Regions from separate parts of the Idiomarina sp. UBA3176 genome, predicted to be linked through region 2. Evidence: predicted binding sites of a transcription regulator. Region 2 holds the regulator's gene; the other holds the start of a gene.
What was found. Region 2 encodes sigma-54, which starts transcription at its own class of promoters, with help from an activator protein. Its sites were predicted from a motif close to GTTGGCACGNNNNTNGNNT; they were not measured.

Region 1 (15,244 bases), on a different contig from region 2:
ACCGATATTCAATAAGTCAAAACTCATTAATGACTCTCCAGTTACTCTGTGACCGTTATCGGCACCCAGCAAATATTATTTAGTTTGAGCGGCAATTTTTTGCCGCCTGTGGCACCACTAAATTTCTTTATCGACAAAAGCCGGGTTGTTTAATACCGACTGAATCTTCCGTGCATACTGAGGATCGGTTGCGTAACCAGCGTCCTGCAGTGCTTGCGTATACTGCTCCGGGTCATCAGCCACTTTTAATGCCTGCTGGTAACGCGGATGCTCTTTCATAAAGTCAACGTAGTCCTGCAAGCTCTGTTCCACATTGGCATATGAACGAAACGCTGCGCGCTCTTTACGAGCTACTTCTCCGTCAAACTCCAGCGTACTCACATGAGACTTATCGCCATCCCAACGCGTATCGGCTTTTATATTGAATAAATTATTGCTAGAGCCACCGTGTCTTCCGGGCACTAGGCGTTTCCCCCACCCGGTTTCCAACGCGGCCTGCGCCATTAAAACGTCAGGATCCAGGCCAGCCTCTTTAGCCACTTTCTCGGCATGAGGTTTTAATGCCGCAATAAAGCTCTGCGGCGAATCAAAAGTTGCGTTCCCGTCACTTAGTTTCGCGGTATTAACGCGCTGATTACCATAGTACAAACCGGCATCAATACCGCCCTGATCACTCAGTTGAGTGCTCATGTCGGCACGGTTTTTCATGCGAGGATCATCAAGGTTGGCACCACTACGATTCATAGACTCCGAAACATAACTGTCGTCGCCACCCAACTGTTTTACCATCAATTCCGCTAAACCTAAGCTGCCCTGGCTAGACAGCTCAGAGGTCAATTGCTGGTCATACATATCGCGGTACATATTGGTGTAGCGACTGTCCAATAAATTGTCTTTCTCAAACACCGCATTGGCCTTACGCATACTGCCCATGACCATGTTCAGGAATATAGCTTCAAACTGCTGCGCGGCTTCCATCAACGCTTCTTTATCACCTGGTTTAAACGCACGCTGACGCAGCCCGTCCAGGCTGTGCGTATCCATAGCGTGTTGCGCTTGTTTTAGATGAGAGTCTGAAACCGTCATAATTATCGTTGCCGTTAAATAACGATGAGTTCACCGGATAATGCACCGGCCTGTTTCAATGCTTCCAGCACCGCAATCATGTCGCCGGGAGCCGCACCAATTTGATTCACCGCTCGCACTAAATCATTCAATGTTGTACCCGGTTGGAATACAAACATGCGTGCATCTTCCTGATTCACGTCGATAATCGACTGCGGCGTTATAGCTGTCTCACCGTCAGCAAATGGGTTCGGCTGATCGACGTTCACATTCTCAGCAATGGTAACCTGCATGTTCCCGTGGGCAACGGCTGCCGGTCTCAGCTCGACGTTCTGACCCACGACAATGGTGCCGGTACGCGCGTTCACAATAATTTTCGCTGACGCAGATGCCTGCTGAACTTCCAGATTTTCAAGCGTCGACATATAGCTTACGCGTTGGCTTAAATCCCGGGGAGCTCGCACCCGGACCGAAGTCGCATCAACGGCCTGGGCTGTACCATCGCCAACTAAATTGTTAATGGTTTCAGCCATGCGCTTCGCGGTCGTGAAATCGGACTGATGCAAATTAAAGGTAAGATAATCGGAAGAGCCAAAGCCAGAGCGCACTTCACGCTCAACAACGCCACCATTAGGAATACGACCGACAGTCGGCGTATTAATAACTATACGAGAGCCGTCGTTACCTTCAGCCCCCAGGCCACCTACAATAAGACTGCCCTGCGCTACCGCATAAACTTCCCCATTGGCGCCTTTTAAAAAAGTCTGCATCAAAGTGCCGCCGGTCAGACCATCGGCGCTGCCGACAGAAGACACCGTCACATCAATTTTTTGTCCGGGTTTAGCAAAGGCCGGTAACTCCGCATGCACGGCAACTGCCGCGACATTATCAATTTTTGGACGTTCATTTGCCGGAATATTAATACCGAAGTTGCCCAGCATGGTACGGAAAGTCTGATCGGTGAAAGGCGTTTGTTCTCCGGTACCAGGCAGACCGACTACTAAACCATAACCAATTAGTTGGTTAGAACGAACTCCCTGAACCGAAGCAATGTCTTTTATACGCGAAGCCTGTACCGGTGCCGCAAGCATTGACAATAAACTTACCGCCAGCGCAAAAATTTTAAGCGTTCTCATACCTTACTCCTTAGAATGGCCATATCGGGCTGTTAAAGAAGCGAGTTAACCACCCCTGCTCCTGAACCTGAGCCAGACTACCGGTACCCGAGTATTCAATGCGCGCATTGGCGACACGGGTTGACGGGATTTGGTTTGCTGCTGTTATATCCTGGGGACGGATCATGCCGGTTAAACGAATGTACTCGTCACCCGTATTAATGCGCATCCACTTTTCACCACGAACAATTAAGTTACCGTTTGGCAGCACTTTTATAACTGTTACGGTAATTTCACCATTCAACTGATTACTTTGGTCTGAGCTGCCGTCACCACTGAATTCTCGAGTGCCATTAATACCGGCAGACAGCGGATTACCGCCGACGGTAATATTACGTCCAAACGCCGTGGGTGCAGCTAATTCAGCTGTACTCTCTTTTGATGTTTCCGTTGTAGCCGTTTTGCTGGCTGTCGTTTGTTCCCGCAAAGTGACCGTAATAATGTCACCTAACCGGCGAGCTTTAATATCGGAATACAAATTATCCGCGTAAGCATCCTGAAACAGAGAACCCGTTGGCACCACAGGCTGAGCACGCTCTTCCGGCAATACGGGTGCGTAATATGGGTCATCCGGCATGGGTTTATGCGGCGTTTGCACACAACCGGCTAAAACCAATGCGGTTAAAGAGAAAAGTAAAGAACGCATAAAGTCACCCGCTATTATTTAATGACGACAACAATTAAAGCTGCTGGTTAATGTAACTCAGCATCTGATCCACAGACGAAATCACTTTAGAATTCATCTCGTAGCCGCGCTGGCTCTCAATTAAGTTCACCAACTCTTCAGTCACATTCACATTCGAAGTTTCCAGCGCGCCCTGAATGGTGTTACCCATTCCGTCAACACCCGGAACCGCCTCTAAAGGAGCACCACTTACTGCGGTTTCTTTATAAAGGTTCTGTCCCATAGGTTGTAAGCCCGCCGGGTTAATAAAGTTAACCAGGTTAATCTGACCAACCACTACGTTATCCGGGTTACCAGGCTGCGTAACAGTAACCTCACCTTCTTGTGAAATACTGACCGACATAGCGTCTTCCGGTATCTGAATAGCAGGCTCAATGGTATAACCATTACCCGAAGTCACAATTTCCCCTTCTTCATTTAAAGAAAATTGACCATTACGGGTATAGGAAATATTGCCATCCGGCATTAGCACCTGAAAGAAACCTTTTCCGTCAATCATCACATCAAGCGAATTGTCGGTGGTCTGCACGTTGCCCTGGGTATGAGACTTTTGCGTTGCAACAACTTTGGTACCTGCGCCCAGCATTAAACCATTAGGTAATTCGGTGTCTTGTGCAGACTGACCGCCCGGCTGGTTGATGTTCTGATACAGCAAGTCTTCAAACACTGCCCGACTCTTTTTAAAGCCAATAGTGCTGGAGTTCGCCAGGTTGTTGGAAATAACTGAAATATCGCGCTGCTGCGCGTCCAATCCGGTTTTACTTATCCATAATGCTGGGTTCATGGTCTTTCTCCTGGGCTAAACTTAGCTCATTCTCATCAGCGACTCAGAACGCTGAGCATTCTCGTCGGCCGTTTTCATTAATTTGACGTTCATTTCATACTGGCGCTGCAAGGCAATCATGTGCGTCATTTCTTCGACACTATTTACATTACTGCCTTCCAGAGCGCCAATTTGCAGTTTTACGTTGGCATCGGCGAAAGCTTGTTGGTCGTCTTTTAACTTAAACAGGCCATCGTTGCCTTTTTCCATATTACCGTTCGGCGGGTTTACTAATTTAATGCGGTCAATCACTTCCATCGCGTTCGCCGGAGCTCCCATCGGACGTATAGAGACATTCCCGTTCGCTCCAATAACCAGATTATCTATCGGCATAGGAACAAATATGGGGCCGTTATTGCCGAGCACTGTCTGCCCTGTTGAGTTTTTCAACAAGCCATCAGTGCCGACTTCAAGGCTACCATTGCGGGTATAACGTTCATTACCGCTGCCATCGTCGACTGCAATCCAGCCCTGATCTTTAATGGCAACATCCATGTTCCGGCCGGTTGTTTGTATTGCTCCACTGGCAAAATTTTGCCCGGGGCTTTCCGTCATAGAAAATACCCGAGTTGGCAAACCTTCACCAAAGGCCTGCATGGCCCGCGCCTGTTGCAAGTCGCCTTTAAACGCCGTGGTATTGGCGTTAGCTAAGTTGTTGGCACGAACAGCGACAGCGTTCATATTTTCCTTCGCGCCGCTCATTGCTACCCATAGCATCTTGTCCATAGCTGACCTCCAGCCAAAATTTTGTCATCTGGGTTCTATAATGTAGATAATGCAGATTTCGTGCCAAAAACAAAAAAGACGCCCGAAGGCGTCTTTTTTAAGCTAATAACCGAGAAGTTATTATCGAATCTGAAGAATCGTCTGATTAATGGTGTTGTTAACCTCTAACGAACGCGAGTTGGCCTGGAAGTTACGCTGGGCGGTAATCAAATCAACCAGTTCTTTGGTCAGATTAACGTTAGAGTTTTCAAGTGCTGATGCTTCAATACCACCGAAAGTCCCGGTGTTGGCTTCACCAGCTAAAGGCTCGCCAGAATCAATGCTTTCCCGCCACTTTGTACTACCTATCTGGGTTAAGCCTTGCTCATTAGCAAAACGGACAATCGCAACCTGTCCTAAATACTGGACATCACCATTAGAGTAGGTTGCGGCAATTAAGCCTGCCTTATCAATGTCCACATTTGTCAAACGACCAACAGTACTACCGTCCTGATCCAGGTTGGTTACTTCAAAGTCAGATGCAAACTGTGTCGGACTTGTAGTACCGCTCAAATCCTGAAAGTTGAACTGAACCGTTTGTGCGGACGCACCATTATTCAGGTAGGGGTCACCATCGGCGTTATTACCAGATAAGTCGATAGTGCCCGGGTCAAATGTTATCTGTCCTGCAGGCACGTCCGGCTCACCACTGCCTAAGAAGTTGATTTCTAAACCTGAGTAGCCATTAACAGAGTCCCTTGCAGGTGGCGTCGATGTCGCCGTGCCGGTTGGAGCTAAATCAATTTCGTCGCCGTCAAAAGTCGCATAAACATCCCACTGGTTGTTGCCGCGCTTCACGTAATAAGTTGACAACGTATGAGATTCACCTAGTGAATCGTAAATCGTAGCGGACGTAGAACTGTGGTAAGTACTTGGTGTTTCGGGATCAAATGGGTTAGCTGTTCCGTCAATTGGTGAACGACGCGCATCCACGTTAAACGCGGTAAACACGTTGTCTGTGCTTTGCGGCGCGCCAGCAACGTCCGGAATACGGATAGGCTGAGTCGTAGCCAATGCGGTAGAAGAGTTTGTGCCACTATTACGATCAACCTGATAACCCTGCAGGTAATTGCCCTGATTATCGACAATAAATTTATCTTCGTTAAGCTTAAAAGCGCCTGAACGAGTGTAAGTCATGTCGCGAGAACCTAATCCGTCAGTGGTCGCAAAAAAACCGTTACCACTAATCGCCATGTCCAACGAGTTTTCTGTAAAATCCAGGGTCCCCTGGCTAAATTGCTGCGCAACTGATGAGGTCAAAACACCATCACCAACCTTAGTGTTACCCGCATTAAAAATACTGGTTGCGTAAACATCAGCGAATTCAGCACGCGACTGCTTAAAACCCGTTGTTTTTACGTTTGATATGTTATTCGCGGTTACATCTAAGTCTTTTTGTGATGCGTTGATACCGCTGAGTGCAATATTAAATGACATAAGTCACCTCACCTGTTAGCTAATTTCAGTTACATCAGAAAGCTTGATGCCACCTAAACCTTTTAAATTCAAAACGACACCGCGGTCACCGCCGGTGCTGACACTTTGCACGCGAGCGTGCATTTGTATGGGCAATTCTTCACTCTGCCCTGCCACTTGAGCATTCACTGAGAAAGAGTAGTTACCGGCTGGAGCTTCATCACCATTTTCCAGTTTTCCATCCCACTCAAACTCTTTAGTTCCCTGAGCCATATCGCCAATTTCAATGGTCTTGACGGTAGCGCCGGTTGAGTCTTTAATACTTATCTTCACATTTTGAGCCGTTTGCGGAGTGGCTATCATGCCGCTAATTCCTGCTCCGCTTTCCAAGTTAGCCTTGCTGGTTGGTACCAACACTTTACGACCAACCATAGTCGAGGCCTGCAACGCCTGATTTGACGTCATATCACTGGCAAATTGGTCAAAACGCTCAGAGAGGCCAGTTATTCCCTCGGCCATAGTGAAACTGGTCATTTGAGCAATCATCTGATCATTTTCGACCGGCTTAGACGGGTCCTGCATATTCAACTGTTCAGTTAACAGCTTGAAGAAGTCTTCCTGCTCAAGCTTGCTCCGCTCATCCGGATCAGCATATCTGGCATCGTCTTCTTTTTTCCACTTCATGTTGTCGATGTAGGAATTAGTGCTTACGCCTTCCATTTGTTATCTCCTGCTTACCCTTGACCCAGACGCAATAAACGTTGTGTCATTGTTTTGGCAGTGTCCGCTACCTGTACGTTGGTCTGGTAGGAACGCGAAGCCGAAATCATATTTGCCATTTCTTCCATGGTGTTGACGTTTGGACGGTAGATATAACCGCTTTCATCAGCCATAGGATGATTTGGAGCATACTCAATTTGCAGCGGGTCCTGACTTTCTACAATACCCAGTACTTTGACACCAGCTTCCTGACCGGCCTGGGTCTGATTCGTCAGGCTGTTGCCGCGGTAATTGCCGTTAGCATCGGCTAAAGCTGTTGCAAAAACCGGGTTTCTGGCCCTATAGGTTTCATCAATACTGCTACTGATTGAGTTAGCGTTTGCCAGGTTACTTGCCGTTGTATTCAGCCGCACTGACTGAGCACTCATAGCCGAACCGGTCACATTAAAAATGTTAAAAAGACTCATGACTTATTATCTCCCTTGTCCGCCCAGGGCCTTCTTCACACCGCTGATGCGGCCATCAAGAAAGTTCATGGTCATTTCATACTCCAACGCATTTTGTGCATACAAGTTTTGTTCCAACTGCACATCAACGGTGTTGCCGTCGCCGGTATCCGGCTGCGTGGGTACGCGGAACTTTTCAGTTCCCTGAGGTTGTATTTCAACGCTGAAATGCTTTTCGTGAGTACGTGCCAGCTTGTAATTTTCCATACCGCGTTGCGCTTGTTGCAACGCCTGCTGGAAGTCCAGGCCTTTAGCTTTGTAGCCGGGGGTATCAGCGTTGGCGATGTTATTGGCAATAAGCTCCGCGCGCTGAGTGCGTACACCCAGCGTGTATTGCTGTATTCCCATAAGCTTGTCCATGGAAAGTGCCATATTTTTGTCTCCACAGTGTTCGATGGTGAAGACAATGCAGGAAGTGTGCCAATTTAAGGAGGGTTATTACTTTTTCAGACGGACATTTCCTGCAGGAAACTATTTTCTCCGGTAAATTATGCCTGGCTGGCAGCGGATCATCTCAAAATCCTCAGTAAGTCCTGAAATTGATTCGGATGCACCAAGGAAAAGATAACCGCCGGGGTTCAGCGATTGCCGGAATTGGGCAATAATTTTCCGCTTTACTTCAGGGGCAAAGTAAATAAGAACATTGCGGCAAAAAATAACATCGAATTTGCCCAACAAAGAATAGCTGTCCAGCAAGTTTAAGTGACGGAAATGAATAAACTGCTTCAGCTCGTCTTTTACTCTCATGGAGCCGGCTTTAGTTTCGGCGTCAGTAAAAAACTTCTTTCTACGCTCAGCCGACAAACCACGCGCAAGAGCCAGGCTATCGTACTCACCAATTGCACACTGCTCAAGCACCTTATTAGAAATATCGGTCGCCGTAACTTTTATACCGGCTCTTAACCCACCCGGATTCTTCGCCTTATACTCTAAGTAGGTCATGGCAATGGAATAAGGTTCCTGCCCCGAGGAACAGGCTGCAGACCAAATTTTTAAAGGCCCGGTGTGATTTTTATATTCCGGAAGAATACGGTCATTCAGAATTTCAAACGGGTAAGTGTCACGAAACCACAAGGTTTCGTTGGTTGTCATGGCATCAATAACCGCTGCCCGTAACGCCCGCTCACTTAGCTTCATTGAGCGTTTGACAAGCTCCGCCAGCGAATCGACATTAAACCGGCCCATTAAAGGGCTCAGCCGACTCTTCACCAGATACAGTTTACTTTCGCCCAATACGATACCGCATTGATGCTCAAGGAACTGACGAAATTCCTGATATTCCGATAAACTTAATTCGCGATCTATCACGTTATATAAACAACTTCCGTTTCAGTTTCATTCGTTTCGTAGCCTGACGTTTAACGTCAGGTTCAATATTCTTACCCGGCACCTAAGTTTGCTACGAGACCGTAGCCTGACGTTCACGGCAGGTCGAATATCGCACCTGATGCAATAGCATCAGGCTACGCAATAACTTCTGTGTTCAGCCATTTTTGTACGGCGGTCGCCAGCTCATCCGGATGAAATTTTGCAATAAAATCATCGGCACCGACTTTCTTCACCATAGCCTGATTAAACACACCACTCAATGATGTATGTAAAATAACATGAATATCGCGTAAATTTGGATCAGCCTTCAATTCAGCGGTAAGCGTGTAACCGTCCATAACTGGCATTTCTACATCGGAAACCAGAACGGGCACATGAGGATGAACTAAGCCCCCCACTTCCTTAGCTTTATCTTTTAAGTAATCTAAAGCTTCTTTACCGTTCTTTTTAACTTCGAGCGTAATACCCAAAGACTGCAATGCACGTTTTATCTGGTTACGGGCAACCGAAGAGTCATCCGTAATCAAAATGGTTAAATCTTCTTTTGCAACATTGATAGGTGCATTCGCGACTTCTTCGCTGACATCCATATTAGCCGGCATAATATCAGCTAAAATGCGTTCCACATCAATAATTTCAATTAATTCATCTTCCACTTTGGTCACCGCGGTAAGATACGCATCTCTTCCGGTACCTTTGGGCGGCGGCATCACATCTTCCCAGTTGATGTTAATGATGCGATCAACCCCTTCAACCAAAAAGCCCTGAATGGTTCGGTTGTACTCAGCAATAATGACGAAACGATTCTGAATATCGGTTAGCGCCCGACCACCGGTCGCCATACTCAAGTCAATAATGGATATAGCCTGACCACGGATATGCGCAACGCCACGAACCAGAGGGTTACGATTAGGCATTGCGGTAAGTTTAGGGCATGGCAATACTTCGCGTACTTTAAATACGTTGATGCCGAAGCGCTGCCTACCGTTTAGATGAAACATTAATAGTTCCAGTCGGTTTTGACCGACCATTTGTGTGCGTTGATTCACTGAATCGAGAATGCTAGCCATTGTTCACTCCTGTTATGTGGCAGGCTACTTCTACTTCGGCACGGTATTTGCTTGTATCTACATTAACCATACTGAAACCATCGAACTGCCGATCTTTTGACGTTATACCGTTTTTTTCGGCACTCGACCAGATAACCTTAACGGATAACATCAGGAATTTTTATGATAGTACGTAAATCGCTGCTGATCAGTTCGATTTTTTTTATAACTTGTGGCATTAATTCCGTTAACGCAAAAACGAGCGGTTCAGATGAAAGTCTGCGCTTTAATTACAAAGCGTTACAGGAACTGGCTCACAATTATGTGGAACAACGGGTTTCAGCGCCGGATAATGGTCGTGTGGAAGTCGTTGCCAATAACCTCGACCCGCGCATGGCTCCCAAAATTTGTTCGCAGCCACCAAAAGTAGGCCTGGCAACTAACGCCAACCTCGACAGCTACACTACCATTGAAATTGAATGTGTAGGCAAAACTAACTGGCGCACCTATGTGCCTGTTCGAATTTATCGCTACAAAAATGTTGTTACCGCAGCCTCACCTATGGCTCCGGGTCAAATGATAAGCGAGAGTGATTTAGTGTTTTCCGAAGTTGACCTTAACCGGGTTCGCTCAAATGTGTTTACTGACATGACGGCTTTAGTTGGAGCCCGCATTAAAAAGCGCATTGCTGCAGGTCAGGCAATAAGTGCCAGCGATACATGTCTTGTATGTGAGGGGCAAAGCGTTACAATAGTTGCACAAGATAAAACGTTGCGAATTACTGCCGCCGGAAGAGCCCTGGCTGATGGTCTCAAAGGTGAATCGGTTGTTGTTGAGAACGCACGATCGAACAAATCAATACAAGCGGTTGTCACAGGACTAAACGAAGTGACTGTTAATTTATAAAATGCTTAATCAGAACCTGACGTGAGCGTCAGGCTACGTACTAAAATTTTTATTAAAGTATTTTTAAGTGTGGTCGATAAGTAACCGAGACATATTATCTAGCGAGGCTAAAAACCATGTCAATTAACATTAACAATGCCGGGCTGAAAAATGCCAACATTGATAGCAAATCCAGCAACCGTCAAGTACAGAGCGATGCTCCGGCTAAGCCTGCTGCGGTTTCGCAAAAAGGTGGTGAGGCCGTTTCGTTAACCAGCGAAGCGCAACAACTGAGTGGCTTACAGGAAAAAGCAATGAACAGCAGCGGCATTGACCAAGCCAAAGTTGATAAAATAAAAGCCGACATTGAAAGCGGCTCATACAAAATTAACGTTGAACAACTGGCCAATAAACTGGCTCAGTTTGAGTCTGACCTGTTCAGTAACGGCAGCAACGAATAATGACCGTGTTGGCGCCTGTTAACGATATATTACAGGATATGGCAGACTCGCTGGAAAACCTTGCGTTGCTACAACAACGTGAGCTTAATGCCATTGTCGAGCGCCAACACGCCGATGTTAACGCTATTGCCGACGCTAAAGAAAAAACGCTTATCCATATTAGCGAACTTGACCAGCAGTTGGCCCAACACCCGGATAACGAACAGTTAAAAGACGACCCGGACTTAGCTGAAGCGGTTGCTGCCATTAAGGCCACCCTCTCTGACGTTCAGCATCAAAGTCAGGTGAATGAACGCGTGGTGCAGTCAACGCTAAACAGTATTGAGCAGTTAAAACAATCTATTTTACAGTCCGCACGAAAAGATACCCTTACCTACAATAGCAAAGGTAAAATCCGTTAAAGATTTTGCCAGTCCAGCCGTTATAACCATAAGTACTTTGTTCAATCAGAGGTCGTTATGGCTAAGCATTTACTCTCTTTCGCTCTACTTGCATCTGCGCTGTTATTAAGTGGCTGTAGTGCTTACAACAAAATTGTGTACGATCAAAAACACGTTGAATGGGACACCCAGACACCAGACAAATTTCCGGTGTTGAATGCGGTTGGCTACGCCCCTATTGAAACCCAGCAAGGCGAAAATGCACAGCTAAAAGACTTAAACGCTATGCGCGCCTCTAAGTTAGCCGCCTACCGCGAGCTTGCTGAACAAGTCTATGGCCAGCGCATCGCCGGTAGTAGCTCGGTGGAAGACTGGGCTTTAAACCGCGACAGTTTTCAGGCTTCTGTAGACGGAGTTATTCGTGGCGCAGAAGTGGTTAAGACCTATACCGTGGGCGACTATTATGCAACGGAGTTACGCCTTGACTTTGAGAAGGTTCACCGCCTGTATCAAAGCACCAACCGTCAGCAGAAAGTGAAACGCGTTGTCTATTATTAAGCTCCACTTTTATTGAGTTAAACATGGCAGGGTTTTTGCAGTTAATTCCGATAGTAAAGTAACGACTAAAAACTGACACTTGGGATGCATTAACACCATGAACTGGAAAACCCTGCTACTTATCACCTCTGTTTTCTTTATTGCTATGCCAAGCGAGGCGCGTTGGGTGGAAGCTCAGGGCACTGCCCGCATTATTAATGGTGATACCAATGCCGCACGCGAGAAAGCCATCGAAAACGCCCTTCAGCAGGCATTATTAACCTCTGGCGGTAACATCTCCAGTATTCAGCAAGTCGTAGACGGCGTTTTACAAAACACTGAAACCCAGTGGAATAGCCAGGGCAATGTTGACCAAGTAACCATAGTTCGCGAGGAAGTACGCGACGACCGCGTTATTGTTCTGCTTCGCGCGGATATCTGGAACCGCGAAGGCGACTGTACCCGCAGCAGCTACAAAAACTCCGTTACCGTTGTGCCGTTTGAGCTGCGCGACCGCGCCCATGGTACCTGGGGACAAATTTGGGAAATAGGCAAAGTAGCGGCCGAACGTTTAGCCCGTGAATTAGGCGGCGTTGGCAGCCAGTTGCAGATTGCCCACACCCTGCACCGTCAAGCCGGTTTAGACCAGGCTCTCAGCGGCCTGAACCTGGAAGAATTAGGCCGCATGTCCCGCAGCATTGGCTTAGCTAATGACAGTCAGTTCGTTATTTTCGGCATGTTTGACGACCTGGCCATGATGGATACCAAATCTAGCTGGTTTTGGTCCAGCGACCCCGACCGACATTATGCATTAACACTTTACCTTCTCGATGCCACCACCGGGCAGCTAGTAACCCGTGCACGAGTTGAGAACACCCAACCCTGGACCTTTGATCGCACCACCGACGTCGATGTTGCCACCGCACAATTCTGGAATGAACCTTTTGGTGCAGCACTGGATAGCGGCCTGCGCGACTTAGCTTCCGGCGTAAAAGAACAGGTGGTTTGTAAGCCGGTGCGCGCCAGAATTATTGCCGTTGATGAAAACACCGTTCAATTCAACTTAGGTGAAAAGCACGGCGTACACACCGGCGATAAGCTAAAAATTGTGCAACCCAGCCATTTTACCGATGATCAGGGACGTTATCGTCAGAAGTGGCAGGTGAGTGAATTTGAAGTTGAGGTGTCCCAGGTGCAGCAGTCCACCGCCGTCGCTAAGTTGACGAAAGGGAACATGCTGCACAACGTTCAGGTGAACGACTGGGTGGTACCGGTTAACTGAGGGTGAAACCCGCGGCAGCTTCTGGCATAATTCGCGGCACGTCCCCGTAGCTCAGCCGGATAGAGCCGCCGCCTCCTAAGCGGCAGGTCGCAGGTTCGACTCCTGCCGGGGACGCCATGTCTATTAATTCCGGGTAATGGGGATCTTCAATAACCCCCAAAGTTTGGTGGTAAGTTTTGCGTCGCGGTATTCGTTCAGACCAATATCGACATTGTCGGAACCGGCCTTTGGCTTTGCGGTGAAGCTACGAAAGAGATGATCCCACCAACTGACACTAAAGCCGTAGTTACTGTTGGTTTCTTCTTTTTCTGTACTGTGGTGAATGCGGTGCAACTCCTGGGTAATGAGCACTTTGCGCACGAGCTTTTCCACAGGTTTGGGCAGTGCCACATTGCCATGATTAAACAAGGAGCAGGCGTTAAGAATAATCTCAAATACAATAACGGCTAGCGCCGGAGCGCCCAAAGCAAGAATGGCGGCTGCTTTTATGAAAAAACTCAGCACAATTTCGGCCGGATGAAAGCGCAACCCGGTGGTAACGTCGAAGTCCGGGTCGGCATGGTGCACCCGGTGCATTCGCCATAACAGAGGAACTCGGTGGAATAGCCTATGTTGCCAGTAAATAACGATATCCAGTGCGACAATGCTGACTACCATAACCAACCAAAAAGGTATTTCCGTACCCGCCTTGCTCAAGTAATGGAAAAGCCCCCAGCCGTTTTCTGATGCCAGAAGCGCCGCTCCAGTCAGGCCAACGGGCGCAATAACTCTCAGCAATATAGTATCAACGGCAACTATGGCGAGGTTTGCCGGCCAGCGCTGTTTACGACTGTAGCGAGGCTTGCGTTTAGGCGAGGCAAATTCCCACAACACCATAATAAGCAATACGCCAAGAAAAATACTTAAGCGCCAGGCCGTTTCAGACATTGGAGCCCTCCGGCTTTGCCGGTGGCTGTTTCAGTGTGCAGTAACCGGCAACAATGCGGGTTATTGCGGTAAGCCAGCAAGCGGCAGCGAATAGATAGGCCAGTACCGGAAAGTGCTGTGGCCACAAACAAAACGCCACAAAAAACAGAATGGTTTCAAAGCCTTCGGTTAGACCGCCCATATAATGCAGCGACTTATTCGGATATTCCGGGTTTTCGATACCGCGCTTTCCGGCAACGCTGGCAAAGGCCAGAAAGGTTGACCCAGTACCCATAAAAGTAACTAACAACAGGCCCGCAGCAATGGCGTTCTGTTCCGGCGACGCCAATAAAAAACCAAATACCACCGCGCTGTAGAAAATGAAATCCATCACAATATCAAGAAAACCGCCGGCGTCGGTTAACTGAGTGCGTCGTGCTACTGCGCCGTCCAGACCGTCGCACAGGCGGTTCAGTAAAATAGCCGCTAACGCTAGTTCATAGAGTTCAAAGGCTAAAAATGGCACTGCCAGCAAACCGATAATAAAACCCGTTATGGTAACCTGATCAGCACTGACGCCAGCACGGACGAGTAAGCGCGCAGGGAGGTCGAGAATTTTTCGGGTTAGCGGCAGTATTTTCGGATCAAACATTGGCGGCGACTCCTTTTACCTCAGTGCCCTGTATTTCAAGCACACGACCGCAAGCATCTGTACTGTCGTGAGTGACTAATAAGGTTGGAATTTGTTTGTTTTTGAGTTGTGCAAAGGTCCACTGCCTGACATCTTCTCGCAAACTGGCATCTAATGACGAAAACGGTTCGTCCAGTAACATGGCCTGCGGCTCTGCTAGTAATGAACAGATTAAAGCGATGCGAGCGTATTGCCCGCCGCTTAAGCTGTCGGGGTAAACCGTCCATTTATCCGTTAACCCCAGATTGTTCAGCATGGCTAGAGCTTTGTCTTTTTGCTGCTGGCGATTTAGTGATGAACGTGGCTTTTGCGCAAAATAGCAGTTCTCTTCAACCGTTAAGTGCGGAAACAAACCGCCTTTTTGAAACATCATGCCCAGTTGGCGCGCGGCAATTGAGCGCTCGCCGATATCTTCGCCGTTTAAGCTTAACTCGCCCTGAATATGAAAGTTAGGCAAGGGCTCACCAAGCACCCAGCGCAGCAAGGTCGACTTACCTACGCCACTCGGGCCCATCAGGGTAACAATCTCACCTTTTTCAACCGTCAGCTCACTCAGGCTGAATAAAGGC
Region 2 (15,244 bases):
ATGCAGTCTTTGCAAATGTTTAACAGCGTTTAGCTGCGCAGCATCTTTCGAGAAATCATTGTGTTCTATATCATACTGATAACGTTCTAGTGGAGACATTTGCTGTTTGGACACTACCACTTCACCTCAGTTGGGATTATCCTATAAGTTAATATGTTACCATGAAGGTGAAGCGCAGCAATCATTCGCCGCTGCGACAGCTTGTTCAGGAGTTAATTATGAGTTGGATTATTGGGGTTCTGTTGGTCGTTGCTGGTGCTATCATTGGCTTTTTTGCGGCTCGTTACAGCCAGTCGAAAGGCCAGTCAGGCGATCTCGAAGAGCAAGTACAGCAAAGTCAGCAGCGTTTAACCGACTACCAAAGAGAAGTTGCCGAACACTTCGCCACCGCAAACGCTATGGTCGAACAACTGGCAGATACCCAGCAACGTTTACAAAGCTACTTAAACCAAAGTGCTGAGCTGCTTGAGAAAAGCGATGTACAAAGTGACCTGCCTTTTTTCGCAGAAGACACAATTAAACAACTGCGAGTGGCCAATTCATTAAATAAAGATCACCGTTCAGGCCGTGACAGCTATAGCGCCAACGATATTCCCCGCGATTACACCGAGGGCTCCAGCGGGCTCTTTTCAAGTAGTTACGAGCAAGATCAAGAAAAAGAGTCATCAAAAACATCTTGAAACATTTTTAGAGTGAACTCATATAGCTGACAAGCGGTCTTAACTGGCGACCGTTTGTTAGTGCTTTATTAAGGAGTCACTCGAATCATGAAAAGAGTCTTAGCATTATTCAGTTTAATCTGTGTTGTTAGCTTCACCTCTATACCTTCTGCCCATGCTGGCATTCCTTTTTTTGGCAATGACGACGAACAGCCGACCTTAGCGCCGATGCTTGAGGAGGTAACACCCGCCGTCGTCAATATCTCAGTAAAAGGTAAGCGAGAAGTACGACAACGCCTGCCGGAAGCGCTTCGTTTCTTTTTTGGCCCGGATTCTCCACGTGAACAAGTCCGTGAGCGCCCGTTTAGAGGCTTAGGTTCCGGCGTGATTATTGATGCGGAAAAAGGCTATGTAGTAACCAATAACCATGTTGTAGACGACGCTACAGAAATTCTCGTCACCCTAAAAAATGGCCGTGAGTTTGATGCTAAAGTTATAGGCACTGATGAACGCAGCGACGTGGCTTTGCTAAAGATAGAGAACGGCGAAAACCTCACCGCCATAGAGCTTGGCAAGTCATCAGAGCTGCGAGTCGGTGATTTCGTGGTCGCTATTGGTAACCCTTTCGGGCTTGGCCAGACAGTAACCTCCGGTATCGTTAGCGCTCTAGGTCGAGCAGGTCTTGGCATTGAGGAACTGGAAAACTTCATCCAGACCGATGCCGCTATTAACAGCGGTAATTCGGGCGGTGCTCTGGTCACTTTAGACGGCAAACTCATTGGAATTAACACCGCGATACTCGGCCCTAACGGTGGCAATATCGGTATCGGTTTCGCTATTCCATCGGACATGATGAATAACTTAGTACAACAATTGATTGAATTTGGCGAAGTTCGCCGCGGTGTACTGGGAGTGCGGGGTAACGATTTAACTCACGACGTTGCTCAGGCATTGAATATTCCGGTCAACCGGGGGGCTTTTGTTTCACAGGTCGTACCGGGTAGTTCAGCAGATGAAGCTGGTATTGAATCGGGCGATGTCATTATCTCAGTCGATGGGCAGACAATCCGCTCATTTTCGGAGCTTGGTGCAATGGTCGGCTCTATAGGCTCAGGGAACTCATTAAAGCTTGGGGTGATTCGCGACGGTGAAGAGCAATCGATTAACGTCACCCTTGGTGCACAGGACATGTCTGTTACAGCTGAGTCAATTCACCCGGCTTTACAGGGCGCTACTCTTGCTGCAACGGATGGAAATGGAATTGAAGTAGAAGAGCTTGAAGAGCGTTCTCCTGCTGCGCGAATTGGCCTAGAGGAAGGCGATATTATTCAGGGCGTTAACAGAAAGGCAGTGAGCTCAATATCGGAGTTGCGGGCAGCAATTGAAGATAAGAGCGGTGTTATAGCCCTTAATATAAAACGAGGCGACAGTTCACTCTTTATTGTGTTGCGTAACGCAAACTGACATTGTGACAGGCAGGTGGTATCAGTGCTATGCTGATACCACCTGATTTAACCGGAAGCTGGTATGCAACAACTTTCTTCAACTTTACGATTTTTACTTCAGTCAGTTGGCTTAGGCCTAGTTGTTGCGGCTATTGTTATTATCGCTAAACCTTTCTGGGCACAGTCCGAATCATTAAGACAAAACGGCAACGAAATTACCTCCTTTAATCAGGCCGTCCGAAAAGCCGCCCCCGCCGTTGTGAATATTTATAGTATGGGGGAAATTCAGGGGTCTTATTATCAACCTCAATCATCACGTGTCTGGCGTTTAGGTTCAGGCGTTATTATGGACTCTCAGGGATATATTCTGACCGCCCATCACGTTGTCGATAATGTTGATAAAATTGAAGTCGCGCTGCAGGACGGCAGACGCTATGCCGCTCAGTTAATTGGTAGTGACCGTTACACCGATTTAGCTGTGCTGAAAATTGATGCAGAGAACCTACCGGTAATTCCTGTACAGTCAACACGCCGCGTACGGGTTGGTGACATTGTCCTCGCCATAGGTAATCCATACAATATTGGCCAGACAATTACGCAAGGTATTGTCAGTGCCAGCGGCGGTCGGGTTGGTGTCAGCAATTCCTATTCCGATTTGATTCAAATGGACGCAGTGATCAACCAGGGTGCCTCAGGCGGAGCTTTGGTTAATACCGCCGGAGAACTTATCGGCATCAATAACGCCCGCTATAATTCGGCTTTTGGAGATGGCGGCGAAGGCATTTATTTTGCCGTACCCTATGAAAATGCACGCAAAGTAATGAAAACCCTTATTCAGGAAGGGAAAGTGGTACGCGGATACATTGGTATTAGCGTTAATCCAAACTTTAGTGAAGAACAATCACTGTCAGGCATATTAATAACCGGAGTTGAACGGAATAGTCCGGCAGCAAAAGCAGGATTACAACCGAACGATTTTCTGGTGGCTATTGGTGGTGACCCTGTTCGCTCTGCGCCGGAAGGGCTTGACCGGGTTGCAGGTAGTGAGCCCGGCACTAAATTAGAAGTGGAATTTTACCGTAATGAAAAGCGAATGACGACCACCGTAACAGTGGCCGAATTACCCAGATAACGGCTGCTAAGCCGTTACTCGTTCAATATCAGCACCTAAGCCCTGAAGTTTTTTCTCAATCCCTTCATAGCCCCGGTCAATATGATAGATGCGCTCGACAACAGTTTCTCCGGTCGCAACCAGACCCGCTATAACAAGAGAGGCTGAAGCTCGTAAGTCGGTACACATAACCTCTGCGCCGGTCAGTTCATCAACCCCGTGACATAGTGCAGTATTGCCTTCCGACTCGACATTTGCGCCCATGCGTCGTAACTCAGGAATGTGCATAAAGCGGTTTTCAAATATCGTTTCACGAATACCGGCGGTACCTTCTGCAATGGCATTTAGCGCACAAAATTGAGCCTGCATATCGGTTGGAAAAGCCGGATGAGGAGCCGTAATAATATTGACTGCTTTAGGCCGGCCATGGCTCTGTATCGCTATCCAGTTATCACCTTTATCAATTGTCGCGCCAGCTTCTTCCAGCTTTTTCAACACCGCATCAAGGCTTGCCGGGTCAGTTTTTTCGCAACGCACCGAACCTCCAGTTGCCAAAGCTGCGACTAAAAACGTCCCCGTTTCGATACGGTCGGGCATGACACTATATTCACCACCATGCAGCTTATTAACACCTGTAATATGAATGGTGTCACTTCCTGCGTCGCGGACATTCGCGCCCAGGCTGTTAAGAAAGTTTGCTAAATCAATGACTTCAGGCTCTCGAGCGGCATTTTCTATGACCGTTTCACCCTCAGCCAGTACCGCTGCCATCATTAAGTTCTCAGTGCCGGTCACGCTGACCGTGTCGAGCAAAATCTCTGCGCCCTGCAGACGCCCCTCTACTGACGCTTTAATGTAACCATTTTCAACGTCAATATGAGCGCCCATTTTACGCAGGCCCTCAATATGAAGGTTTACCGGCCGTGCGCCTATAGCACAACCACCCGGCAGAGATACTTCCGCTTTACCGGTTTTAGCTAATAACGGGCCTAAAACCAAAATAGAAGCACGCATAGTTTTAACCAGATCATAAGGCGCTTTGAAGTGATTAAGCGTGGTCGGGTCAATGCAAACGCTATTATTATTCAGGTTGCTATGACTAATGCCCAGGCAATCGAGTAACTCCAGAGTTGTGTCGACATCGTGAAGGTCGGGAACATTAGACAGGGTTATTTTTTCAGACGGCAACAGCGAAGCCATTAAAATAGGCAGCGCGGCATTTTTTGCCCCTGAAATAGTGACCGAACCTGACAAAGGTTGGCCTCCACGTATTTTAAATTTATCCATCAACTAACCAACAACCTTATGGCATCATTAATTTTTTATCACGCGCCCAGTCTTCCGGCGTGTAAGCTTTTATCGATACGGCATGGATTGAACCGTCGGCAATCAACGGGTTTAGAGGACCATACACGGCTTGCTGACGCTTTACCCGACTCATATCTTTAAAGTCTTCGCTGACAGCAATAATTTCTACATTCGCGCCTTCAGCTTTAACCAGAAGCTCTTCCAGAGAAAGCGCATCGTTCAGCAAAGTTTTCAGTTCTTCAGTATTCATTGTTATCTGCCGTTGGCTTAAAAGTTAATAAGACCGCCTAGCTTAACGAAAGCAGCGACTCAACGCCACTAACGCGGGCAATTTGTTTCAGCTGTTCAGATGCTCCGATACAGGTTAACGGACCTTTCCCATCGCCAACCAATTTCAATATTTCAAGCAAAAAAGCCACCCCGGCAGTATCGATAACCTCTACATCGGTTAAATCAACCCGGGTTTCGCTTCCCACCGACCAGCTTTTGCGCTGTGACCACAGTTTAGCAACACTGTGACGAGTCAATGAACCGCTAAAAACCAGTGTCTTATCATCGCTAACCTTCACCGATGCTAACATTAGAGTCCCTCTGCCGGGCTTTCTACTTCGTCATCTGCCTTAATCGGCTCGGAAGCTTTCTTTTCAATCAGCTCGATGGTTTTATCAATGCCATTAGCCCGGATAACCGAAGAAATTTCACTTTGCTTACTGTTCAGCAGACTGACACCTTCAACAACTAAATCGTAGGCTTTCCAAATTTCTTCATCAGAGTCGTATCGTATACGAAAATCCAGACGAATTTCCGGGCGCCCTTCTTCTTTTATTCGCGCCTTCACGACGGCCGAACGTGCATCATCAGAAATTTCCTGACTAGGTTCAAAAGTGACCTTATGCTTGTCCTCGTCATACTGAGTAAAAGCACGGGCATACGTCGCCACTAAGTAATCGTAGAAAGCCTGGTAAAAACGTTCACGCTGTTCTTTTGTCGTGTCGCGCAAGTAACGGCCTAATACTTTCTTCGACGCATACATATTGTCAACATAAGGCATCATCTCATCTTCAACGACTTCCTTTAGATAATTAGGATCTGCGTCAATTTTGTTTCTGTCCGATGCAATGCGATCAAAGGTTTTTTCAGCAACTGCTTTCAATAACTCTTGCGGATCATCGTTACGAATTAAATCGGCTGACGCGGATGCAACCAGTACTAAGGTTACAAAAACGGCCGTTATCCATTGTTTTACTGCCATGGTGCTCTCCTTACCACTTATTCATTGCCCTGACTGAACAGAAACTGGCCTATCAGGTTTTCTAAAACCAATGCTGACTTGGTATCAGTAATGGTATCACCGTCTTCTAACGTACCTACGCTGTCATCAATAAAGCCGGGTTCAAGTCCAAGATATTGCTCACCCAGGAGTCCTGACGTCAACACCGACAATGTACTGGCTTCAGAAAACTTGTCGTAATCTTTGCTAATGCTCATTGTCACACGCGGCTCATAGTAGTCACCCGACAATGAAATATCAGTAACACGACCCACAACCACACCACCGACTTTCACCGGCGAGCGGACTTTCAGACTACCAACATTATCGAACTTAGCGTACAGGGTGTAGCTATCTCCCGATGTTGTCATAGTGCCGCTGGCTGCCCTTAATGCGATAAAGAACAAAGCCAAAATACCGACGACAACAAAAACGCCTACCCATAACTGTGTTTTTCTTGATTCCATGGTTATCCACCAAACATGATAGCTGTAAGAATAAAATCGAGTCCTAGAATTGCCAACGACGCAGTCACAACTGTTGACGTTGTCGCAGCACTGATTCCCGCAGAGGTTGGAACCGAACGATAACCTTTATACAAAGCTATCCAGGTAACAACAAAGGCAAATACAATAGACTTAATAATGCCGTTCAGAAGATCATCCTGCCAATCGACTGCCGATTGCATGACTGACCAAAAAGCCCCTTCATCAACACCCAGCCAGCCGGAGCCAACCAGGTAACCGCCGTAAATTCCAACGGCTGAGAACATCAACGCCAGCAGTGGCATACTAACCACACCAGCCCAGAACCTGGGAGCAATCACACGGCGTAAAGGATCAACCGCCATCATCTCCAGACTGGAGAGTTGCTCGGTGGCTTTCATAAGACCGATTTCAGCAGTTAATGCAGAACCGGCTCGCCCCGCAAATAACAGACCGGTAACGACAGGCCCCAACTCACGTAATAACGACAGCGCAACCATAGGTCCCAGACTTTGCTCAGCACCATAGTCAACTAAAATAGTGTAGCCCTGTAAGCCAAGCACCATACCAATGAATAAGCCACTGACGATAACGATGAGCATCGACAATACGCCCACTACGTACATTTGCTTGATAAAGAGCGGCCATGACTTAGCGGGTTGCGGCTTACCGATAATAGCTCCCATCAGCATAGCTAAGGCGTATCCGATACCCGCCAGGCTATCCAGCACTCGGCGACCGACAGACTGTATAAACTGGATCATCCTTCGCCCCTTAATAAGTCCGTTGTAAAATCGTCATCTGAGTAGTGAAATGCTACCGGACCATCTGGCGCACCATTCAAAAACTGTTGAATAATTGCGGTATCGTTATTGCGGAGTTCATCCGGGGTGCCCTGACCAACAACTTTTTTGTCGGCGATGACATAAGCATAATCCGCAATCGATAACACTTCTTTTACGTCGTGCGATACAACAATAGAGGTCAAACCTAGTGACTCATTCAAAGATTTAATAAGCTTTACAATGACCGCCATAGAAATAGGATCCTGACCCGCAAACGGCTCATCGTATAAAATCAATTCAGGATCCAGAGCTATAGCCCTTGCCAGAGCAGCTCTACGAGCCATGCCACCCGACAGTTCTGACGGCATAAGGTGACGCGCACCACGCAGACCCACGGCCTCAAGCTTCATTAAAACCACGCTGCGAATAATTTCTTCGGGTAAATCGGTATGCTCGCGCAGTGGAAAGGCGACGTTCTCGTATACCGACATGTCGGTGAACAACGCACCACTTTGAAACAGCATGCTCATGCGCTTGCGTAATTGATACAAAGCGTCGCGTTTTAACTGAGGGACTTCCTCTCCGGCTACTTTGATACTGCCGCTGTCAGGCTTAAGCTGTCCACCGATAAGGCGCAACAGCGTCGTTTTACCAATGCCACTAGGCCCCATGACAGCAACCATTTTGCCTTTCGGAACATCTAACGACAGGCCGTCATAGACCCGATGGCTTCCATGCGCAAAAGTCAGATCTTTAAGTTCTACCAAGTTTGTCACGACAGTTTCCTGTTACGAGTTTATCAGCCTTTATTTTAACGACTGTCGGTATAGTCTGATACCGAAAAAGTGTTGCAAATTTTATCAGCGAATTGATTCTATTTCTGTCAATTCATCGACAAGCTTCAGTAAATATTGTGCAAAATCTTCACGTTCATGCACGCAGGCGTCACACAAGTTGAGTTGCTCAAACAAACGAGCACCATGAACCGCGTAAAACAGAGTTTTCCCAACTTTGCTTCCGGCAATACGTTCCAACCGCTGTAAAGTCAGTGCTATATGCTCTTTTAAAGGGCCTAACAACTCTGGGTTAGTCGCAGCGGCAGCCAGCATTCCACTGCCCAGCCGAGAACATTCAGCGTCCGTATCAAGCGCTGCTAGTAAAATACTTTTTAATTCGCCTTTTGGGTCATCGGCAAACTGCTGGTGATATTGCTCACGAAGCACTTCATAACGTTCGACACGGCGTTTTAACATAGCCTGAAGCAAACAATCTTTGCTTTTGAAATGATAAAGCAAACCACCTTTGCTGATGCCGGTCGTTTGGCTCAATGCGTCAAATGTAAGGTGTCCTGCACCCTCGGCAGCGACCAATTGATCTGCGGCATCCAGAATGACGTCTCTGTTGCTGGGTCGTCCTGCGCCTTTTTTCTCTACCATGGTGTATTCACTTTACCTACACTTACTTTATCAACCGTCTGGTTGGTATAGTAATTATTTTTGTAATAAAATACAAGATTTACCTGTGTACGGTAGGCAGAGTTGTACCGAATGACGTATTATACAGGGCAAAAGTACAACGCCAGAGGCATGACCATGAAACAAGTCACCCAGAACTTTCGGCTACTGGGCGAACAAGTACTGGATATCGAAAAGAAGGCGATTGAAGGCCTGTATCAATATTTGGATGATAATTTCGATGCCGCCTGCCAAACTCTGTTTAATTGCAAAGGCCGCGTTATTGTCACCGGCATGGGTAAATCCGGTCATATTGGCGGGAAAATAGCTGCCACACTTGCCTCAACCGGCACACCAGCGTTTTTTGTACATCCGGGCGAAGCCAGCCACGGAGATTTAGGCATGGTTGCGGCTCAGGATGTGGTCATTGCGATATCTAACAGTGGCGAAACGGCCGAAGTGCTGAATATTATTCCGGTCATTAAACGTCTGGGCGTGCCCTTAATTTCAATGACTGGCAAACCAGGCTCCACTCTTGCCCGACTGGCTGATACTCATGTTTGTATCGCAGTTGAACAAGAGGCCTGTCCGCTCGGGTTAGCCCCCACGGCTTCTACAACAGCAACTCTTGTCATGGGCGATGCGATGGCGGTTGCTCTGCTCAATGCCCGCGGCTTCACCGCCGACGACTTTGCACTATCACACCCCGGCGGCTCGCTGGGTAAACGCCTGCTATTACGGTTACATGATGTGATGCACACTGGCGAGCGTGTCCCGGTTATTCCTGCCGACGCTATTATTAGTGATGCCTTACTGGAAATGTCGCGTAAAGGCTTGGGTATGACCGCGATAGTTGATGAAAACCAACGTCTCGCCGGCATTTTTACAGACGGTGACTTACGTCGCATTCTGGATAACCGAATCGATGTCCATAAAACTCCGATAGCTGAAGTTATGACCCGCTCCTGTATTACTGCGAACGAGGACATGCTGGCCGCTGAGGCATTAAAACTCATGCAGGACCGAAAAATAAATGGGCTGATAATTACCAACGACGATGGACAGCCTTGTGGCGCAATGAACATGCATGACTTACTGCAGGCGGGAGTGCTCTGATGGAATGTATTAATACCTGGTACGGCGACATTGAAAAAAGCCTGTTTAAACGTTTTTCCGAAATAAAGCTACTGGTTCTGGATGTCGACGGGGTGTTTTCCGACGGTCGCATATACTTAGGCAATGATGGTGAGGAACTGAAAGCGTTTCACACCCGGGATGGCTTTGGCATGAAAGCACTGAAAAAATCAGGTGTTGAAACGGCAGTCATTACCGGACGAACGTCACGCATTGTTGAACACCGTATGGAACATTTAGATGTCGGCTTTATTTATCAGGGACAGAACGATAAAACAGCCGCTTTCGATGAGCTACTAACAAAGTTAGGCCTTAGCGCGGAGCAAGTTGCTTATGTTGGAGACGACACCCCCGATTTAGCTTTAATTAAAGCGGCGGGTCTGGGGATTGCAGTCCAGGACGCTCACGCATCGGTACAACAACAGGCCGATTATATTTCACGCTGCCATGGTGGACATGGTGCCGTGCGCGAAGTCTGTGATTTAATCATGCTCAGTCAAGGGCAACTGCACCTGGCTACAGGAGCCAGTGTGTGAGCCGACGCGTTACTGTCATTCTAATTTTATTATTCGGTGCCGGGCTATTGCTTGTCTGGCGCCCTTTTAGTGATGATGCTGATGGTAACAACGCGGCGACAACACGCACTATGCAGCCCGATTTTACCGCTTTTGGGCTGGAGACGCGTATTTTCGAAAGTGACGGTTTACTGGCTCACAAGATAAAATCTGAGAAAATGTCTCACTATAACCAAATTGGTCTGACCGAACTTAAGCGTCCGGTTTACACAGTCTTTTCTGAGCAAGGCGAAGAGCTTTGGGAAGTCAGTGCCGCGCAAGGCACTTTCTACGACGATCAAACCCTGATTTTAGAGCATGATGTTGAAATACTTGCTTTAGAGCCGGATACTCACATCGAGCAAGTGTTAACCGAGTACCTGATTGTTGATTTAAAAAATGAGTCAATGAGCACAGAACATCCTGTAAGCATTCACGGACCACGACTATTAATTCGGGGTAACGGTATGACTGCGGATCTGAAAGCTGAACGAATGGAGCTAAAAAGACATGTTAAAACGATTTTCCAGCCTGCTGAGTAAACTGATCCTGGTTGCCTTAATACCCTCAGCGGTTATGGCTCAGGGCAAGTCTGACTTTAGTAAACCCATGGAAGTTGAGTCGAGTAAGGAAGAGCTTGATATTAAAAATAACCGCCTGGTTTTAACGGACAACGTTATTATTCGTCAGGGCACCTTATTAATCCGCGCCGATCGACTAGAAGCATCCGCCAGCGAAAGCGCCGAGCAAGCAGATATTTTTATTGCAGAAGGCACTCCTGCTACTTACAGCCAGACGCTGGACGACGGCAATGAAATTAACGCTGAAGCAAAAAAAATCACCTATTTTCAGTCGGAACAGCGACTGGAGCTTAGTGGCGACGCTCGCATCTCTCAAGGTAGCAGTAGCTCAAGCGGCAGTTTGATTACTTATGATTTGAATAAACAAACGGTAACGGCAAGCAGTTCAGGTGAAGAAGACAGCCGTGTTATCACTATTTTTACGCCTAAACCAAAAACCGATACCGACGAAAAAAATAACGAGAACCCTTAATATGGCAACTTTACGAGTCAAACATTTAGCCAAAAGCTACAAAAGCCGACAAGTCGTTAAAGACGTTAGCCTGGAAGTAAGTCAGGGGCAGGTTATTGGTTTACTGGGCCCCAACGGTGCAGGTAAAACCACAACCTTCTATATGATAGTCGGTTTGGTTAATAGCGATAAAGGTCAAATTCTGCTGGATGACAATGACCTTACCTTACTGCCAATGCATGAACGGGCACGCCGGGGTATTGGGTATTTGCCACAAGAGGCTTCCATTTTTCGCAAATTGACCGTGCGCGATAATCTGATGGCTATTCTGGAAACTCGTAAAGAACTTTCAACCAACGAGCGTGAAGAACAGCTTGATGCTTTGCTCGAAGAGTTTCATATAGGCCACATAGCAAACAGTCAGGGCATGAGTCTTTCAGGCGGTGAGCGCCGTCGGGTTGAAATTGCCCGCGCCTTGGCAGCGGAGCCTACGTTTATTTTGCTGGACGAGCCTTTTGCCGGAGTTGACCCTATTTCGGTTATTGATATTAAAAAGATTGTTGAACATTTAAAGCAACGTGGTATTGGTGTACTTATTACTGATCACAACGTTCGCGAGACATTGTCTGTTTGTGAACACGCTTATATTGTCAGTCATGGTGAGCTTATTGCCAGTGGGGATGCAGAAAGTATATTATCGAATCAACAGGTTAGAGACGTTTACCTCGGTGAGCAGTTCACCCTATAACGTGATACCGGGACAGTCATTATGAAGCAAAGTCTGCAGCTAAAAATTGGTCAGCACCTGACCATGACGCCACAACTCCAACAGGCTATCCGCCTGCTGCAGCTTTCCTCGCTCGATCTTCAGTCAGAAATTCAGGATGCATTAGACAGCAACCCGCTGCTGGAGGTTGAAGGTGAAACGAGTAACGACGCGGACCAACCCGAAACTCGCAATATTGAAGAAAGAGACGACAGCCAACGGGAAACATCCGACGTTATAAAAACCCAGGAAATGCCTGACGAACTGCCGGTCGACAGCAGTTGGGACGACACCTACTCCAGTCATACCCCGGCCAACGGTGCAGCCTCTTCAGGTAAATCCTTTGACGGCGATTTTGAAGTCTATCAAGGCTCTACCAGCGAGTCTTTGCAGGATCACCTGCTTTGGCAAATGCAACTTTCTCATTTTTCGGAAGAAGACACCGCCATAGCTGAAGCCATTATTGAAGCCATAGACGACAATGGCTATCTAATGGTTGATGTTAATGAAATTATCGAAGCTGTGCGCCTACCCGAAGTTGAGGCAGAAGAAGTCTGCATGGTGCTTAAGCGTATTCAGCATTTCGACCCAATAGGTGTCGGCGCACGCAGCGTCAGTGAATGCCTTGCCATTCAATTACGTCAACTAAGCGACGACACTGAATACAAGCAGGTTGCTCTATGCTTAGTGACTGAACATATGGACTTACTTGGCAGTCGCGATTTTCGCACCATTCAGCGTAAACTGAAGCTATCGGAAGACGATTTACGTCAGACTATGCGATTAATTCAACAGTTGCACCCGCACCCGGGGGAGCAAGTTGCGCAGCAACCCGTTGAATATGTTATTCCCGATGTGGCCGTTACTAAAAAAAATGGTCGTTGGATGGTCGAATTAAACCCGGATAGCGTACCTAAACTAAAAGTGAACGAAGAATACGCGGCCTTGAGTAAAGCAACAAAGTCAGTAGCCGACAGCCAGTACATAAAAAACCATACGCAAGAAGCGCGCTGGTTCATAAAAAGCCTGGAGAGCAGAAACGATACGCTGCTGAAAGTGGCCAATTGCATAGTACAACGCCAACAGGGCTTTTTTGAGCATGGTGAAGAAGCTATGAAGCCAATGGTTCTGAACGATGTTGCAGAAGCCGTGGATATGCATGAAAGTACGATTTCACGCGTAACGACACAAAAATACTTACACTGCCCAAGTGGCGTATTTGAGTTGAAATATTTTTTCTCAAGTCATGTCAGTACAGAGGGCGGTGGCGAGTGTTCAAGCACGGCAATACGTGCTTTAATTAAGAAGATGGTCGCTGCTGAAAATCGCAGTAAACCGTTAAGTGACAGTAAGATTGCTGAACTGATAGCCGAACAAGGTATCCAAGTAGCAAGAAGGACAATTGCGAAGTATCGGGAATCGTTAAACATTCCATCATCGAGCCAACGCAAAAGTCTTTTGTAACTTTGTTAACTGCAGAAGGAAGACGTTATGCAAATTAATTTGACCGGTCATCACATCGATATTACCGAAGCTCTGCGTGACTACGTGGACACAAAATTTGCCAAGCTGGAAAGACATTTTGACCATATAACTAATGTTCACGTCATCCTAAATGTTGAAAAAACGATTCAAAAAGCGGAAGCTACGCTGCACGTGAATGGCGGTGAGCTTTTCGCCGACGCAAAACACGAAGATATGTACGCGGCCATCGACGGTTTAATTAATAAACTGGACCGTCAGGTGATTAAACACAAAGAGAAAATGAAACAACATTAATCCATGCAACTGAGTGAATTGTTAAGCCCCGACTGCACCAAGTGTGCAGTCGAGGGCGCAAGTAAAAAACGACTACTTGAAACCATTAGTCAAATCGTAGCCCCTAAGCTGTCTGGCATTACCCGTCATGACATTTTTGAGAGCCTGTTAAACCGTGAGCGTTTAGGCAGTACGGGAATTGGCTTAGGTATCGCAATTCCTCATGGCCGTTTACCTAATGCGAATCATCCGGTAGCGGTATTACTGACCTTAGACGAACCTATCGAATTCGATTCTATTGACAACCAACCTGTCGATATTATCTTCGCGCTTCTGGTGCCGGAGTCAGAGCACGAGAACCATCTACAAACATTGGCCACAGTGGCCAGAAGAATGAACGACAAAGACTGTACCCGCGCACTGCGCCACGCAGATTCTGATAAAGCGTTATATCAATTATTTGTGGGCGAAGGTGAACAGTCGCCATGCAACTGATCATTGTTAGTGGTCGCTCCGGCTCAGGTAAGACAATTGCCTTGCGCGTACTGGAGGACTTAGGCTTTTATTGCGTTGATAATTTACCCATAAGCCTGCTGCCAACTCTGGTGCATGCAGTCATAGAGCAGTATCAAAAAATAGCCATTAGCATTGATGTTCGCAACTTACCGGAGCACTCCGAAGAGCTACTGGACTCTCTGAGCTTTTTGCCAAAAGGCGTTGAACCGGAAATTCTGTTTATTGACTCTGACGACAACACCTTACTAAAGCGTTTTGGCGAGACTCGTCGCCTGCATCCGTTATCGCAAAAAGAACTGCCTCTGCTAGAAGCGCTTCAGGCCGAACATAAAATGCTTGAACCCATTATGGAACGCGCAACCTGGCGCCTGGACAGCAGCGATTTATCGCTGCACCAATTAAGCGAACAGGTCACTGAGCGGGTGCTGGGACGAGCGGATAAAAAGCTGATTATTGTGTTTCAGTCTTTTGGCTTTAAATATGGTTTACCCAAAGACGCTGACTTTGTCTTTGATGCGCGCATTTTACCTAATCCGCACTGGCAACCCGAGCTTAAGCTGCTTACCGGTCTGGATACCGACGTGCAGATTTTCTTTCGTCAGGAACCTTTGGTGACTAAATTTATTTATCAGCTAGAAAACTTTCTTGATACCTGGTTGCCACACTTCCAGCGCAGCAATCGAAGCTACCTGACCATAGCTACCGGTTGTACCGGTGGTCAGCACCGCTCGGTTTATATTTCTCAGCAGTTAGCCGAGCGTTTTGAACAGAAAGCTGTAAAAGTTCAGGTAAGACACCGGGAACTGAAAACCCATGGATAAAGTTTGCAGAAAGCTAATTATTCGCAATAAACTAGGCTTGCACGCACGTGCGGCAACAAAGTTAGCGCAATTAACGCAGGAATTTGAGTCAGACATTACTGTCACTCAGGGTGAGCAATGCGTTAACGCTGCCAGCGTTATGTGCC

Region 1: the regulator sigma-54 is predicted to act here: its motif matches at 4,524-4,542, upstream of B2U97_RS02860 (flagellar basal body rod protein FlgF).

What each region holds. Positions count from the first base shown of each region.
Region 1 is NZ_DEXU01000005.1:261,383-276,626, forward strand. It holds gene flgK (flagellar hook-associated protein FlgK) at 1-27, opposite strand, end outside; gene flgJ (flagellar assembly peptidoglycan hydrolase FlgJ) at 118-1,086, opposite strand; gene B2U97_RS02845 (flagellar basal body P-ring protein FlgI) at 1,101-2,201, opposite strand; gene flgH (flagellar basal body L-ring protein FlgH) at 2,212-2,886, opposite strand; gene flgG (flagellar basal-body rod protein FlgG) at 2,921-3,709, opposite strand; gene B2U97_RS02860 (flagellar basal body rod protein FlgF) at 3,731-4,474, opposite strand; gene flgE (flagellar hook protein FlgE) at 4,595-5,950, opposite strand; gene flgD (flagellar hook assembly protein FlgD) at 5,966-6,649, opposite strand; gene flgC (flagellar basal body rod protein FlgC) at 6,664-7,116, opposite strand; gene flgB (flagellar basal body rod protein FlgB) at 7,123-7,527, opposite strand; gene B2U97_RS02885 (CheR family methyltransferase) at 7,627-8,463, opposite strand; gene B2U97_RS02890 (chemotaxis protein CheV) at 8,619-9,554, opposite strand; gene flgA (flagellar basal body P-ring formation chaperone FlgA) at 9,717-10,439, shown strand; gene flgM (flagellar biosynthesis anti-sigma factor FlgM) at 10,556-10,879, shown strand; gene flgN (flagellar export chaperone FlgN) at 10,879-11,280, shown strand; gene B2U97_RS02910 (LPP20 family lipoprotein) at 11,338-11,817, shown strand; gene B2U97_RS02915 (flagellar assembly protein FlgT) at 11,915-13,078, shown strand; tRNA gene B2U97_RS02920 (tRNA-Arg) at 13,119-13,195, shown strand; gene B2U97_RS02925 (sterol desaturase family protein) at 13,202-14,005, opposite strand; gene B2U97_RS02930 (CDP-alcohol phosphatidyltransferase family protein) at 13,998-14,636, opposite strand; gene B2U97_RS02935 (ATP-binding cassette domain-containing protein) at 14,629-15,244, opposite strand, start outside.
Region 2 is NZ_DEXU01000018.1:46,657-61,900, reverse strand. It holds gene zapE (cell division protein ZapE) at 1-99, opposite strand, end outside; gene B2U97_RS07210 (YhcB family protein) at 219-680, shown strand; gene B2U97_RS07205 (DegQ family serine endoprotease) at 768-2,123, shown strand; gene B2U97_RS07200 (trypsin-like peptidase domain-containing protein) at 2,187-3,236, shown strand; gene murA (UDP-N-acetylglucosamine 1-carboxyvinyltransferase) at 3,243-4,502, opposite strand; gene B2U97_RS07190 (BolA family protein) at 4,519-4,773, opposite strand; gene B2U97_RS07185 (STAS domain-containing protein) at 4,811-5,104, opposite strand; gene B2U97_RS07180 (MlaC/ttg2D family ABC transporter substrate-binding protein) at 5,104-5,775, opposite strand; gene mlaD (outer membrane lipid asymmetry maintenance protein MlaD) at 5,793-6,260, opposite strand; gene mlaE (lipid asymmetry maintenance ABC transporter permease subunit MlaE) at 6,263-7,042, opposite strand; gene B2U97_RS07165 (ATP-binding cassette domain-containing protein) at 7,039-7,839, opposite strand; gene B2U97_RS07160 (TetR/AcrR family transcriptional regulator) at 7,924-8,499, opposite strand; gene B2U97_RS07155 (KpsF/GutQ family sugar-phosphate isomerase) at 8,656-9,633, shown strand; gene kdsC (3-deoxy-manno-octulosonate-8-phosphatase KdsC) at 9,633-10,187, shown strand; gene lptC (LPS export ABC transporter periplasmic protein LptC) at 10,184-10,747, shown strand; gene lptA (lipopolysaccharide transport periplasmic protein LptA) at 10,716-11,258, shown strand; gene lptB (LPS export ABC transporter ATP-binding protein) at 11,260-11,985, shown strand; gene B2U97_RS07130 (RNA polymerase factor sigma-54) at 12,007-13,467, shown strand; gene hpf (ribosome hibernation promoting factor) at 13,495-13,782, shown strand; gene ptsN (PTS IIA-like nitrogen regulatory protein PtsN) at 13,786-14,256, shown strand; gene rapZ (RNase adapter RapZ) at 14,247-15,098, shown strand; gene B2U97_RS07110 (HPr family phosphocarrier protein) at 15,091-15,244, shown strand, end outside.